One region of the Rhizobium sp. Leaf341 genome, then DNA from elsewhere that is predicted to be linked to it. Evidence: predicted binding sites of a transcription regulator. Region 1 holds the regulator's gene; the other holds the start of a gene.
The links. Region 1 encodes LexA, which represses DNA repair genes until DNA is damaged. Its sites were predicted from a motif close to TGTTCNNNNTGTGTTCNG; they were not measured.
Positions count from the first base shown of each region.

Region 2: ASG03_RS06530 (YifB family Mg chelatase-like AAA ATPase) is a predicted target of LexA. The motif match lies at 3,289-3,306, and genes of this name have one in related genera.

Region 1 covers NZ_LMPE01000015.1:8,396-16,324, forward strand. The annotation lists gene ASG03_RS14975 (septal ring lytic transglycosylase RlpA family protein) at 1-325, opposite strand, end outside; gene ASG03_RS14980 (hypothetical protein) at 508-777, opposite strand; tRNA gene ASG03_RS14985 (tRNA-Ser) at 967-1,056, shown strand; tRNA gene ASG03_RS14990 (tRNA-Cys) at 1,822-1,895, shown strand; gene ASG03_RS15000 (hypothetical protein) at 2,585-2,872, shown strand; gene ASG03_RS15005 (hypothetical protein) at 3,122-3,361, opposite strand; gene lexA (transcriptional repressor LexA) at 3,690-4,406, opposite strand; gene ASG03_RS15015 (single-stranded DNA-binding protein) at 4,667-5,203, opposite strand; gene uvrA (excinuclease ABC subunit UvrA) at 5,535-7,929, shown strand, end outside.
Region 2 covers NZ_LMPE01000003.1:1,040,546-1,048,474, reverse strand. The annotation lists gene ASG03_RS06550 (lysylphosphatidylglycerol synthase domain-containing protein) at 1-670, shown strand, start outside; gene ASG03_RS06545 (hypothetical protein) at 690-1,202, opposite strand; gene ASG03_RS06540 (cupin domain-containing protein) at 1,525-2,052, shown strand; gene gshB (glutathione synthase) at 2,211-3,170, shown strand; gene ASG03_RS06530 (YifB family Mg chelatase-like AAA ATPase) at 3,362-4,894, shown strand; gene ASG03_RS06525 (hypothetical protein) at 4,958-5,227, opposite strand; gene ASG03_RS06520 (hypothetical protein) at 5,371-5,694, opposite strand; gene ASG03_RS06515 (Crp/Fnr family transcriptional regulator) at 6,603-7,328, shown strand; gene ASG03_RS06510 (hypothetical protein) at 7,500-7,757, shown strand; gene ASG03_RS06505 (hypothetical protein) at 7,797-7,929, opposite strand, start outside.

The sequences.
Region 1 (7,929 bases):
GTCCGTGGAAGGCAGATCCATACCAGGAGGAGATGCCGACCTTGTTGTAGCTGAAATCCTCTTTCGGCGTGTACCAGGTATCCTTGACCTTATAGGGCTTGCCGACCTGGTAGCGCCCACCGCCTTTCGGGATGTTCTTGCCGTCGGCGACGCGGGGGCTCGCCTTGACGCCATAGACCGACTCCGGAAAATACTCTTTGCTGCGCTTTTTCGGGGCATTGACCTGCCCTGTGGTCCCACAGGATGTCAGCACCAGACAAATGGCCGGAACGGCCACAAAGCCTGCGCTTTTCGCGAGAAGACGAGCATAATGTCTGAAAGTCATGTGTCCCATTGCCGCTGTCTGACGAACCGATACCCCTACCCCCGTAGGTGGACCGATCGTACCAAAAAGATACAGTCGTCAAAAATGACAGCAACATGGCGTAAATGCGAACGCCACAGCAGTGATGCGGACGGAATTGATGTTTATGGTTAATACTTGGTTAATTGGCGCAAGGGACGATATCAGCAGACATATTCAATGATCGTATAGGTAACGCCGACGATGCGACCGCCGGGATCGCGCACGAAGGAGGGAATATACTGTTCTTCCGGCGGCACGCAGACCTCGGCCCGCTGTTCATAGGCCTCGCCGTTCACAGGCGTCGCGAACGAGAGGCCCGCCAACGCGATTTCATCATAATCCTTTGCCCCCGGAGTGCCGAGTGCAGCAACGGCCGGCTGCGACAAAGCAACACCAAGAACGAGAGCCGAGATCGTCAAGACGTTCCGCATTGCTCATCTCCATCGTTACGATTGATCTACTCGCTGGAACCCGCCCGACTGATTTTTGTTCCATGGACCGCCACGAGCGCTCGCGCCGCGCGGTCCGCGCGCATGACATTGCCGAGACCCAGCGCGAAGCCGAGTTGACGATCCCGCCGTGAGCCGCTAATCCGGTGAAACCCTCGCATGCGCGCATCCGGAAGAGTGTCCGAGTGGTTTAAGGAACCGGTCTTGAAAACCGGCGTGCGGGAGACCGTACCGTGGGTTCGAATCCCACCTCTTCCGCCACAAGCCTATGTTATAGCTTATCAAAATTGGTTGACGAATTTCGCCGCCTTGGCTGGACCCGCTGCAACATTGTCAACATATCCTGCAAGAGTGCTGCAACTGCAGACGTGTTACAAAATATTCGGTTCACTGTTGTAGGTAAGAATTGGCGTTCGACCTATGCATTGAACGCTACGAGCCTGGAAAAGCCGGAGGTTTTGGGCTGGAACCCTACCGCGGCTTTTTGGAGATTGTTCAGTGATAGCGAACGCACGCCATGAAATTTTGATGGCAGCGGAAACGATCCCTCGGGTCTGGCAACGGCTTTATTCGGGTTCCAGACGCGCTATGCTGAGGCCCGCCGAAAGGCGTCGGAAGCGCAACCATTATACCCGACCGAGTGACGCCGGCGTTAGAGTGGTTCGCGGAGGGGTCGCGGTCATCTTCATCAAGCGTGGCGGGCAGCCCTGAGGGCGTCATGTTCACAGATCACCCGCGCGACGCATCCTCTTGGCAGACCTAGGCCTCCGAAATCTCCGAACCTCTTCGGGCGACCCAACGCTACGCGACAGGTGCGGCTTAGGACGGAGACCGTCGTCCTAATTTTTTCGGGGCCATTCCTGCATCGGTTTCGAAAGGCTTGACCGACAGACGGACGCAGTGGCGCCCCTTCCGCGATCCTGTGGCTGCTGGTCCCAAGAAAAGTTGGAAAAGCAGGCCCCTCCTCTTGCGCTTCGTCTGGGATGATTCTAAACGCTGGCCACGGCTCGTTGATCGACCCTAAGAGGCCTCGTGGCGGAGTGGTGACGCAGAGGACTGCAAATCCTTGCACCCCGGTTCAATTCCGGGCGAGGCCTCCATTCTCACCCGCTTCTCCCCTATCTGTCTGATCAAGCAACCTGTTTTCCACAGGCGCGGCAATCTTGAGGTTCAGCGGTTACCCTGGCGAGCTCCGGTTGGCTGATGTCGCTCTCCCGGTGAACGTCGTGTTGCGCAGTGGCGTAGCCCCAAGGCCGCACCTTGATCAACCTAGCCATTTGAAGCTTCATGATGACGGAGATACTTATCCCGAGCAACATCGTCCAGGGCGAGCACTGCATATGGCGGTGATGGGGAGTGGACGGATGTTTCGACTTCTGTCAGAAGGACCTCGGACGCGACTGCCGCTGGTTCTAGAGCGGGGTCGGGCGACAGATTGACGTCACGTCGCTGCCACGAGGTTACGGCGGCCGTCCAAATTTTCCAATGGTAACGACAGAGCCGTCGCCTCAGGCAGCTGCGGCCGCCGTGACGAGGGTGCGCCTCTCTCCCCTTTGCCGTTCAGTGCATCTTTCCCGCATCATCGCCTTGAAATCCCTAGGGATCACTCCGCGTAGGTTACACGCCGTTAAATCGGTGGCAGGCGTCAGATTCCCGTTGAACCCGCTTAAGCCATCGCTATTCTTCATTTAGCGTCCACGAACGGACGCCACAGAGATTCCTTGGGGGGATAAACACAATGTTGACACTGGCACGGCTGACAGGCGCGCTTGTTTTGGGCACGATTTTGATGTCCGGAACGGCACAAGCGGAAGATCTCGTCTTCTCGCTCAAAAACGGCACGCAATCCGTCCTCACGCGGTTCTACACGTCGCCCGTCGGCGTCAGCGAATGGGAAGGTGACGTATTCGGCGAGCAGGTTCTCAATCCGGGCGAGACCATCGAACTGACGATCGCAGATGGTCGCGATGTTTGCGATTATGACATGCGGTTCGAGTTCGAAGAGGGATCGAACCTCGCAACGACGGAAGACAAACAGAACCTCTGCGAGATGGGATCCTACACGATCCACGAGTGACCGAGGTCTGGTCGCGCCGCGCCATGCTTGCGCGGCCTTTCCGGCACTCCGGAGCAGCCTGGCGTCTCTGTTAGAGGGAGCTGGCTGCTCCGACGGTGGTCATCGGGACACTGTTGCCAAGGTCGTTGTTGGCATATTTGATCACGAGGATACTGAGGACGGATGCAAGCATCCCGACGAAAATCATTCTCATAGACATGATCCTTTGCGCAAAAGCGCGGAAAAAGTGGGGCCGCGAGGTCGGCCTTCTCAGTCGAAATCACCGATCCGACCGTGCTGTTCCAGAACGACGGATGGCTCGCACTCTCCGATCGCCACGCGTCCGCGCCTGGAGAGGGCAATCGTCCCGGCGTGCGTTTCCGCCAGCCGACCCGCCAACTGCCGTGCAGCGTCGGCACTTTCGGCCATGATCGGTTCGCGTGACTGAGAGACCTCGCCCTCGTTCACATCGAAGACCAGGACTTCAAAACTTTCCGTTGTTCCCGGCATCTCGGTCTCCGCAGCATTCGGACGGTTAACGCGGCCGCCTGCAACCGGTTCCACAGTCCCGTCACACGACTCAATCGATAGGAGAACGGCACTGTCGCTCGGCGACAGGCTTTGGCCACCACGTACCGAAACGCAACTGCTAGCCTGATCCCGTGGAACGTTCATACGACCAAGGACGCGAGACGAAACCGCACGCACAACATCACGCGCGCGCTTTCGCGACACGACGACCGGGAGCGAACCCATCGCACCAGCGGCCATCTTGCTCGGTCAGCGATACCGGTCGCCGATTTCTGTCCGACGTGGTGCGGTCAGGTGTGCGTGGATTTTACTGATAGCGGCGAATCAAGCCGACAAGCTTTCCTTGAACCTTGACACGGTCCGGTCCGAAAATGCGGGTCTCATAGGCGGGATTTGCTGCTTCCAGGGCCACGGACGCTCCTTTGCGTCGGAAGCGCTTCAAGGTCGCCTCTTCGTCATCGACCAGCGCAACGACGATCTCACCGGGGCTCGCGCTGTTGGCGTTCCGAATGATCACGGTGTCGCCATCGAGAATACCGGCATCCACCATGGAGTCCCCGCGGACCTCCAGGGCGTAATGTTCGCCGCTGCCCAGCATGAAGGCGGGTACGGCAATGTCATGCGTGTTGTTCTGAATGGCGGAGATCGGAACCCCCGCCGCGATGCGGCCCATGACAGGAACCGATACGCTGTTGTCGTTTCCCACCGCCAACGGCGGCGTCAGCGGTGTCTCCGAAGCGGGAGCCGGACGGCTTCCCTGGATGACGCTGGGCGTAAAGCCGCGCTTCGGCGGAGTGGACGCGAGATAGGCGTCCGGCAATTTGATCACCTCCAGCGCGCGCGCCCTGTTCGGCAGACGCCGGATGAAACCCCGCTCCTCGAGCGCCGTGATGAGACGATGGATGCCGGACTTGGATGCCAGCTCGAGGGCATCCTTCATCTCGTCGAACGACGGCGGGACACCCGATTCCTTCATGCGCTCATGAATGAAAATCAGCAATTCTTGTTGCTTGCGGGTCAGCATGATCAATCGACTCCAGAGTCACGAAACAAAGCAAGAACAGTGTTATATGTTCCTCATGTGTTCTGCAAGTCCCATTCCGCCTAACTCAACTGTCGTCGGCTCGCTTCCCGCTATTTCCATCAGCTTTTTTCTTGGTTTGGAGGCGCTTCTGGCACGATACGATCTCTCGATCGCGCAGAGGCCAAGCATCATACAGAAACGCCGTCGCGAAGACATTCGCAACGGCGAAAACTGTTCGATCGTGATAATCGGAAACGGAATCAGAACGGAATATCGTCGTCCAGATCCCGCGAGAAACCACCGCTAGATCCGCCGGCACCCCCGCCGGACCGGCCGCTGGAAGACGACGCCGGACGGTCGTAGTCGTCGCCATAGTTCGGGCCGCTGCTGCCGCCGTAATCGGCGCCACCGCGGCTTCCGCCGCCTCCACCGCCGCCGCCGCCGTCACGTCCGTCCAGCATGGTCAGCGTCGAATTGAAGCCCTGGAGCACCACTTCGGTGGAATAACGGTCGTTGCCGTCCTTGTCCTGCCACTTGCGTGTCTGCAACGCGCCTTCGAGGTAAAGCTTCGCGCCCTTCTTCACATACTGTTCGACGACTTTGCAGAGACCCTCGTTGAAGACGACAACCGTGTGCCATTCGGTCTTCTCGCGCCGCTCGCCGGAATTCCTGTCCCGCCAGCTTTCGGAGGTGGCGATGCGCAGGTTGGCAATCGGCTTGCCGTCCTGCGTCCGCCGGATTTCCGGGTCCGCACCGACATTTCCGATGAGGATCACCTTGTTTACGCTACCAGCCATCTCTTTGTCCTGTCTCCTGAACGCGGCTCGACCATCCGCAGTGTGCCGGAAGCCTACGCTTTTCGACGTGGCTTTTCGCCCCCGGCCGGCGGCAATCCACAGTTTGCAAATTTGTTCTTTATTTGTTCTAGGTGTTCGCTATGATCCTGTCAATCGAGCGACGCGCCAGACGGGTCGTGCGGGTTCGCAAGACGGACCGCGCGTTCCCTTCCGGCCGCCATCCGTCCGGCGGATTGCTTCAGCGTGGAATTTCGGTTTCGCGCGACGCCGGCTCGACATATGAAGTATCGATCTTAAGTAATGGCTTCGTCCCCACACAGAGCATCCTACCATGAGCGAATTCAAGACCATTTCGATCCGCGGTGCGCGGGAGCACAATCTCAAGGGGGTTGATCTAGACCTCCCGCGCAACAAGCTGATCGTGATGACCGGCCTTTCGGGGTCGGGAAAATCGTCGCTCGCATTCGATACCATCTATGCGGAGGGGCAGCGCCGCTATGTCGAGAGCCTCTCGGCCTACGCGCGCCAGTTCCTTGAAATGATGCAGAAGCCGGATGTGGATCTGATCGAGGGCCTCTCGCCGGCGATCTCGATCGAGCAGAAGACGACGTCCAAGAATCCGCGTTCCACCGTGGGGACGGTGACGGAAATCTACGACTACATGCGGCTGCTCTTCGCGCGCGTCGGCGTTCCCTATTCACCGGCGACCGGCCTGCCGATCGAAAGCCAGACGGTCAGCCAGATGGTCGACCGGATCCTGGCAATGGAGGAAGGTGCCCGCCTCTACATCCTCGCGCCGATGATCCGGGGCCGGAAGGGGGAGTACAAGAAAGAGCTCGCCGAGCTGATGAAGAAGGGCTTCCAGCGTGTGAAGGTCGACGGCCAGTTCTACGAAATTGCGGACGTGCCGGCGCTGGACAAGAAGTACAAGCACGATATCGACGTGGTCGTCGATCGCCTGGTCGTTCGCGGCGACATTGCCGCACGGCTCGCCGACAGTCTCGAGACGTCGCTGCGGCTGGCGGATGGATTGGCCATCGCCGAGTTCGCCGACAAGCCCCTGCCCGAGAAGGAGACGTCGGCCGGCGGCTCGGCCAACAAGTCGCTGAACGAGACGCACGAACGGGTGCTCTTTTCCGAGAAGTTTGCCTGCCCTGTGTCGGGTTTCACGATCTCGGAGATCGAGCCGCGCCTGTTCTCCTTCAACAATCCGTTCGGCGCCTGCCCCACCTGCGACGGCCTTGGCAGCCAGCAGAAGATCGACGAAGCCCTGATCGTGCCGGAGCATGACCGCACGCTGAAAAACGGCGCCATCGCGCCGTGGGCGAAATCGTCCTCTCCTTATTACAATCAGACGCTGGAGGCCCTCGGCAAGACGTTCGGCTTCAAGCTGAGCAATACCTGGGCCGACCTTTCGGACGCTGCCAAGACGGCGATCCTGCGGGGAACGGACGAGAAGATCGTGTTCCAATATGCCGACGGCGCGCGGTCCTACAACACCACCAAGACCTTCGAAGGCATCGTGCCGAATCTTGAACGGCGCTGGAAGGAAACCGAATCGGCTTGGGCGCGCGAGGAGATCGAACGCTACATGTCGGCGGCCCCCTGCCCGGCCTGCAAGGGTTTCCGTCTGAAGCCCGAGGCCCTGGCCGTCAAGATCGACCGGTTGCATATCGGCGAGGTGACCAACATGTCGATCCGCGTCGCGCGCGACTGGTTCGAGGATCTTCCCGCGCGGCTGACCGAGAAGCAGAACGAGATTGCCGTCCGGATTCTCAAGGAGATCCGCGATCGTCTGCGCTTCCTGAACGATGTCGGGCTGGATTACCTCAGCCTCTCGCGAAATTCGGGCACGCTTTCGGGCGGCGAAAGCCAGCGTATCCGGCTCGCCTCGCAGATCGGATCGGGCCTGACAGGCGTTCTCTATGTCCTCGATGAGCCATCGATCGGCCTCCACCAGCGCGACAATGCGCGGCTGCTCGATACGTTGCGGCATCTGCGCGACATCGGCAATACCGTCATCGTCGTCGAGCACGACGAGGATGCCATCCTGACCGCCGACTATGTGGTCGATATCGGTCCGGCCGCCGGCATCCATGGCGGTCAGGTCGTCGCTTCCGGCACGCCGCAGGAGATCATCGATCATCCCACGTCTCTGACGGGGAAGTATCTGTCGGGCGATCTCTCGGTTTCCGTGCCTGCCGAGCGGCGGAAGCCGAAGAAAAAGAAGGAACTGACCGTCGTCGGCGCGCGGGGCAACAATCTGAAGAACGTCACCGCGTCGATTCCGCTGGGCGTCTTCACCGCGGTAACGGGTGTTTCCGGGGGCGGCAAATCCACCTTCCTCATCGAGACGCTCTACAAGTCGGCTGCGCGACGCGTGATGGGCGCGCGTGAAATTCCGGCCGACCATGATCGCATCGACGGGTTCGAACATATCGACAAGGTCATCGATATCGACCAGTCACCGATCGGCCGGACACCGCGCTCGAACCCGGCGACCTATACCGGCGCCTTCACACCGATACGCGACTGGTTTTCGGGGCTGCCGGAGGCAAAAGCCCGCGGCTATCAGCCGGGACGTTTCTCGTTCAACGTGAAGGGCGGTCGCTGCGAGGCCTGCCAAGGCGACGGCGTCATCAAGATCGAGATGCACTTCCTCCCGGACGTCTACGTCACCTGCGATGTCTGCCATGGTAAGCGCTACAACCGCGAAACGCTCGACG
Region 2 (7,929 bases), on a different contig from region 1:
GTCGCACACCATCGGTGCATCGGTGTTCTCGGGCGCCGTCGTGCGATACCGGGCCTACGGATCCAAGGGGCTGAGCGTCAGCGAAACCGGCATTCTCGTCGCCTTCTGTTCGCTGACCTTCGTGCTGGGCACGCTGACCCTGTCGGCCATCGTGCTGCTGATCGAGCCGGAGATCGTCGATCGCTTTTCCGACGTCATCCCGATCGAAGCTTCGATTTCGACGGCGTTGTTCATTCTTGCGCTGATCTCGCTCTATATCCTGGGGAGTCTGATCGGCTTCCGTCCCATCAACACAAAATGGTTCCGGCTGGAATATCCGCGGCCGACGCTCGCTGTTCGCCAGCTGCTGATCGCCCCGGTCGAGCTGATCGGCGCGGCGGCGATCATCTATTTCGCCCTGCCGGCGATGGGCAATCCCGGCTATATGGTGGTTCTCGGCGTCTTTCTCGCATCGTTCTCTGCAGCGCTGCTCAGCCATGCACCCGGCGGCATCGGCGTGTTCGAGCTGATCTTCATCGCGGCGCTGCCGGAGGTCGATCCGGCATCGGTTCTGGCCGCCCTCGTCATCTTCCGGCTGTTCTACCTGGTCATTCCGTTTGTGATGGCACTCGTGGTGGTCGTCCTGTTCGAGCGCCGCCAGTTTCTGGAGCGGCGCCGCGTAGAGCCCTGATCGGAGGGGATTCGGTCTGTCACGACGGTGCGTGGCAGACCTTCGGCACGGCCTCGGCAAACGGTGTTTTCACCTCTTCGAGTTCCGCGCTCTCGATGTGCAAGGGCGTGAAAGGCGGCTCCTGGATGGCGGCATTGACGATGCGCGTCACATAGCATCCGGCAAAGATGCGCTCCCTGCCGTCCTTGTCGACGGAGCGCACGGCGACGGGCACCGGCGCATACAGGCTGCCCGCAGCCCCTTCCTGCGTGACTACGCCGGTCTTCACCTCGACATCGACCGTCTTTTTATAGCCCTCAACGAAGCTCGCATAATCTCCCGCCGGCGGCTTGTCGCCGAAATAGGCATAGGCGCGCGCATATTCTTTCCGTTCGATCGCATTGTAGAGCGACTGGACAAGCTTGGCGCCATCCGAGCGGTCGTCGACATAGGGCGCATCCTGCGCGAGAGCGACAGCCGGCGCGGCAACGGCGCCGGCGAGGAGGCTCCCTGCGACGAGGAAAATAGCGCAAGAGCGGGTCTGATGAAGCATGGTCGGTCCTCGTAATGGGGTGGCGTGGTGATGGCAGTGCGCGCAGGTGCCGGATGTGGGTGCCTGTAACGGGTCGAATGCCAGCGCTGCCCTCTACATGATGCACACACGTTTGCTGTAAAGCGCAAGGCGGCGGATTGTTTGCAGGGAACGACCATCCGCCTTCCGGAAAGCGAAGAGACCTGCGACATGCGGCGAATCTGCGACCGCTCGGTGAGCCGGATGCAAATGCGGCAATCGCTTAAATGCAAGCAATCTCTGCAACGCTGTTTTTGCGCCTTCTCGCTAGTCTCGGCCCATCACGGTTTGCCAGGGGGGCGATATGGCGCTGAAAATGCTTTTTGCAGAGTTCATGACGGTTGCGATGCGAGCGACGCCGCTCTTTCCGAAGTCTGGCGCCGTGCGCCCGGTCGCCCGTGGCAGGCGGCCCATGATCGCCTCCCCGGCCATCGACCTGCCGATGCTGCCCGCCCCCATCGATCCGGCCTGGATTGTTTCCGGTACACCCGTCGCACGGCTTGCCGAGCACTCCCGCAGCCATGACGACGCTGCCGTCACCGCCATGTGGGACTGCACGGCCGGCGAGTTCAATTGGTATTTCGGCTGGGACGAGACGGTCGTCATTCTCGAAGGCGAGGTGCATGTGACGGCCGAGGACGGCACCGAACAGACCCTGCGCGCAGGCGATATCGGATTCTTCAACGGCGGCACCTGGGCAAACTGGCGCATCGACACCTATGTGCGCAAGATCGCTTTCTGCCGCAAGCCGTTCCCCGAGCCTGTGGTGCTGGCCTATCGCCTGCGCGACCTGCTGCGCGGGGAGGCGCCGAAGCCTGCGCTCGCGGCCTGATCGGAGCGGCCGGAAAGCCGAGCGCATTCTGCCGGCGCGCCTGGTCGCACGGAGAAGACCGCGACTTTCGGGGGCTCCTGCCGGTTGCCTTTGGCCCGCCGGCATCCTACGTCATGAGGCCCGCCGGACATGCGGCGGATCGGTGACAGGGGAAGACTATGGCATTCACCAGGACGGCACTCCGAAACGTCGCGGTTCAGATGGACCACGTCTCCACCATCAATATCGCGGGCGACTCGACCTTTGCGATGAGCCTGGAGGCCCAGAACCGCGGCTACCGGCTGTTTCACTATACGCCGGATCGGCTGTCCTTGCGTGATGGGCAGGTCTACGCCACGGCGCAACCGATGATCCTGCGTGACGTGAAGGGCGACCACTTCACGCTCGGCGAACCGGAACGGCTGGATCTGTCCACCATGGACGTGGTGCTGCTGCGCCAGGATCCGCCGTTCGATATGGCCTACATCACCTCGACGCATCTCCTCGAGCGCATCCATCCGAAGACATTGGTGGTGAACGATCCCGCCTGGGTGCGAAACTCGCCGGAAAAGATCTTCGTCACCGAATTCCCGGACCTGATGCCGAAGACACTGATAACCCGCGATCCGGCCGAGATCGCCAAGTTCCGCGAGGAAATGGGCGATATCATCCTGAAGCCGCTTTACGGCAATGGCGGCGCCGGCGTCTTCCACGCCACCCGCGACGACCGCAACATGTCGTCGCTGCTCGAAATGTTCGGGCAGATGTTCCGCGAACCCTTCATTGCCCAGGAATATCTCCCGGCTGTGCGCAAGGGCGACAAGCGCATTCTTCTCGTCGATGGCGAGCCCGTCGGCGCCATCAACCGTGTCCCGGCAGAGCACGATGCGCGCTCCAACATGCATGCTGGGGGTAAGCCCGAGCCGACCGAGCTGACGGCACGCGAGAAGGAAATCTGCGCCCGCATCGGCCCGGCATTGCGCGACCGCGGCTTCCTGCTCGTCGGCATCGACGTCATCGGCGGTGTCATGACGGAGATCAACGTCACGTCGCCGACCGGCATCCGCGAGGTCAGCACGTTCGGCGGTGCCGACATTGCAGGCCTTTTGTGGGATGCGATCGAACGCAAACGCGCCTGAGCCGCGCCGTTCCGGGCGTCATGCTGGGTGGTCCGTGAACGGGCGAACCTGTGTTTTGTGACCCGGGTTGTAAGGGTTTCAACCTCCTATACGTGTCGAGTTGCGGCTGTTCGGCAGATGTTCTTGTTTTATTCCAATCGACGTGTAATGTGAGACATATCTCATAAACATATCGATTGGAGGAACGAGGCATGGTGGCACGGGTCAGCACGGTAGCGTTCCAAGGGATTGAGGGCGTTCCCGTCGACGTGCAGGTGATGGTCGCGCCCGGCAAGGTCGGCGTGCAGATCGTCGGACTGCCGGACAAGGCCGTGGCCGAAAGCCGGGAACGCGTGCACGCCGCCCTGCATGCCTCGGGCCTTTCCCTGCCGCCGAAACGCGTGACCATCAATCTGGCGCCGGCCGACCTGCCGAAGGAAGGCAGCCATTTCGACCTGCCGATCGCGCTCGGGCTCATGGCGGCATTGGGCGCAATCCCGCCGGACGCGTTGACGGACTACGTCGTCATCGGCGAGCTCAACCTTGACGGCACGATCGCGGCGGTCGCCGGCGCGCTGCCCGCAGCGATCGGGGCGAATGCGATCGGCAAGGGGCTGATCTGCCCGGCCGACAGCGGCGCGGAGGCGGCCTGGGCCGGGGCTGAGATCGACATTCTCGCGCCCCGCAGCCTCATCGCGCTTGCCAATCACTTCCGTGGCACGCAGGTGCTGACCCGCCCGGAGCCCGCTATCCGCGCGATACCCGCGAACATGCCGGATCTCGCCGATATCAAGGGTCAGGAAAGCGCCAAGCGCGCCCTCGAAGTGGCTGCGGCCGGCAACCACAATCTGCTGATGGTCGGCCCACCCGGTTCGGGCAAGTCGATGCTGGCGGCGCGTCTTCCATCGATCCTGCCGCCGCTGTCACCCGGGGAGCTCCTGGAAGTCTCGATGATCCATTCGATCGCCGGACAACTGCCGGGCGGCAAGCTTTCGGATCGTCGTCCCTTCCGCACGCCGCACCATTCCGCCACCATGGCAGCGCTCGTCGGCGGCGGCCTGCGCGCACGGCCGGGCGAGGCCTCGCTTGCCCATCACGGCGTGCTGTTTCTGGACGAATTTCCGGAGTTTACGCCGCAGGCGCTGGATGCCCTGCGCCAGCCGCTCGAAACGGCCGAATGCATCATCGCCCGGGCCAATCATCGGATCAGCTATCCCGCCGCCATCCAGCTGGTGGCGGCGATGAATCCGTGCCGCTGCGGCATGGCCGGCGAGCCGGGGCACAGCTGCGCCCGCGGTCCGCGCTGCGCCAGCGACTACCAGGCGCGCATTTCCGGTCCGCTGATGGACAGGATCGACATTCGCATTTCCGTGCCGGCCGTGTCGGCGGCCGACCTGCTCCGTCCGGCACCGGCCGAAACCAGTGCCGTGGTTGCGGCGCGCGTCGCCCGTGCCAGAGCGATCCAGATCGAGCGTTTTATCGATTACGGCATGCCCCGTATCACATCCAATGCGCGCTGCACGACGGCGATGATCGAGCGGATGGCCGAACCCGACGCGGCCGGGCTGCAGCTTCTGCGGGATGCGGCCGAACGAATGGCCTTTTCCGCTCGTGCCTATCATCGCGTCTTGAAAGTGGCCCGTACGCTTGCCGATCTCGACGGCGCTGCGAGGGTCGGGCGCATCCATCTTGCGGAGGCCATTTCGTATCGCGTGACGGGAGACCGCATGACCAGTGCGGCGTGAGACACGTGCATCGTTGTGCCTTGGTGTTGGCGCTTAACGCCGAGAGGAACAGCGGGCCTTGGTCTATTGAAGGGTCGGCGGTTCTTCGTCCCCGAAGAACGAGCGGATACCTTCCCGCGCCACGGTTGCCAGGAACTCGTCAAAGGCTTCGCGATCGGTCGGGAATGGGTCTTCCCACTCCGTCACGTCCTCCTCCTGCGTGAGCACCAGCATCCGCCAGTCGAGATTCGTGCCGGCCGGACGCGAAATGTCGACCAGGACAGTCACGCCGTCTTCGGTAAATTCGCCGGAAAGCTCCGAATATTCCATTTCCGGCTCATTGTCGTTCGACATGGGTTCTTGCTCCTCTTCATCGTGTGGTCATCCGGACGTCCTATTGCGAGCTACCCGTCTGCGTCTGCCGGTGCTGTCGGTGGTGCGTTCGGTGATGTCGCTCGGACTCGGTGCTCTACATCTGCCACGCGAAAATCTCACCGTCATGGGCCGCTGCGGCGTGTGGCGACCGGCAGATCCGCGACGGCCGCAAGCAATGTGATATCGCGTTCCCGAACATCCGGCGTGATCTCGACGGTCCGCAGCCCGAACCAGGCCTTCAACGCATCGACGGCTGCGCCATGCGGTGGCGGGTAGGAGGATAGCCCCAGCACCCAGCCGCGCAGGATATCGCGGTCAATGCGGCCTTTTTCATATTGCTGTTGCATGCGGCGAACGGCGATCGCGAGATCTTCCTGCGTTTTCACGGGTGCAGGCCGGGCGAGATGCTGACGGGAAGGATCGTTGATGTCACGCGTGTCTACCATGGTCGGTGCCGCGTCCGGCGGCTCTCTGGCAAAACCCTATGGCAAAAGCCCGAAGACCGAAACCGGTTCGACGAAAAATCCTTGTGCTCAGGCGGCACGTCGGAAGGAGGAGAGGGCGGGACGCGGATGCCGCGAGCATGCGACTCGCGAGCTTCGACGCAGCCGCCAAACGTCATAAAGCCCCGACGGGCGGGGCTTTATGGCTAGGCGATCGGTCGAATCGGCTCAACGCAGCCCGAAAAATGACAGGACGGCGAGAACGACGACGACCAGTCCGACGATGTAGATGATATTGTTCATGACGGGTTCCTTTGTTTGACATGTAACAAACGCGTGATTCCGCGTTTCGTTCCAATTTGCACGCAGCAGGAGCAGCCCGTTCCCGGCCATATCGCGCGTTGCCGCAAATATTCGTTACGCTGCATATGCACTTCAATTTTTCGAAGCGCAGGTTGTAAGCGCCGCATCGCCGGAGGCGTCTCGGACACCCGTTGTGCTCGTTGAGAGGCGGCGCGACGCCTGCAACGGTCTGCCTGCGCCTTGAGAGGCGATGCTCTCGCGATACGCCACGCCCGGCGTTCCCCGTCGCTTCTGTTTAAAAGAGTTGTATTTCGATATTCAGATATGTCTTTTTTTCATATGAAAATATTCTCGTCGACGGACATAAATATTTCTTGGCACTGGCAATGAACGCGATCTTGGATTACATGAATATCTAAGAATATACTTTCTGATGTATTTTGTGGTGTTATGTAACGTGGCGATGCCTGCGGCTTCGGCGTAATGTCAGAAGCGTACAGATGTCCGTGACGTGGTGGCGAAGTCGTTCAGTCTGCCGCATAAGCTTCAAAATACCAGCGTGTGGAGCAATGGTATGAGTCCGGGCTCTTCCCCGGCGAGGAATGACCATGGCGCCACTGGAACGAGAAAGCGTCCGCAACAATCTGCTTCGAACGATGGCGCCGGACATTTTTTCAAGGCTTCAGCCGCTGATGGAGCGCGTGGATCTTCCCGCGCGGCACCTTCTCGTGGAGCCTCATGTTCCCACAGCTTATGTGACCTTCCTCGAGAGTGGCCTTTGCTCGCTGGTGGCCACAAGCACGGACGCCGAGGATATCGAGGTCGGTCATGTCGGGTCCGAGGGCCTCGCCGGCGCTCATATCCTGCTCAAGGTGAAAAGCACGCCGAATCGGGCTTTCATGCAGGCGCCCGGTTCCGGGATCCGCGTTCCCTCGGAAGCCATGCTCGACATCCTTCAGGACAGCGACACCAACACGCTGCTGATGAACTACATTCACTGCTGCGAGATCCAGGTCGCCCATTCCGCGCTCGCCAATGCGCGCTACAACATGCATGAGCGACTCGCGCGCTGGCTGTTGATGTGCCACGACCGTATTCATGGCGACGATCTTCCGCTGACCCATGAATTCCTGTCGATCATGCTGGGCGTGCGGCGTTCCGGCGTGACCAATGAGCTGCATGTCATCGAAGGCATGAAAGCCATCAAGGCGACCCGCGGCAATATCCGGATCCTCGATCGCAAACGTCTCGAGGATATCGCCGGCGCCTCGTATGGCGAGCCGGAGAAGGAATATGACCGTCTGATCGGCCGCACCGTCTCGTCACGGCGCTAGGGTACGGTCGCTTTCCGCGAAAGCCGGCGTCTTGTCCGTCTCGGCACGCACCAGACATCGGCGTTTCCGACAGTTCGAGCCTGCCTGTGCGCTTTCGTACGCTCCGCACGGACGGGGAACTTCCCTCCGCAGGTGTAATTCCTGAGACAACGTTCTCGGAAGGCACCTGATATGACGAGCACACGCCTGGAAACGCAGGCCGCAGACGCCTTCGTTCCCGAACCGGACACCGCGACCCTTTGGGTCGAGCGGATGGCGCGACGATTCTACCGCTCTCCGGACGACGTCCGAGACCTCGTCTCGAAGACAGTAGGGTTGATGGATCCTGGATCGGATGCGCAGACCGATGCCGACTATCGTCTTCGGGCCTTGCACATCATGCGCGGCCTCGTGCTCGATCGCTGCGCCTTCGATCGCGAGCTCGGATAAGAGGAAAGGGTCGTGACGCCGAGCGAATCGTCATGCCTTTCAGTGACGCGCCATGCCGTCATTCTGGCGGGAAAGCCGGTCGATGATCTCCAGGATTTCGTCCTGATCGGCCGACAGGCAGAAGCCTGGCGTTGCAGGATCGCGAAGTCCATCCGGCAGGAGGAACAGGAAC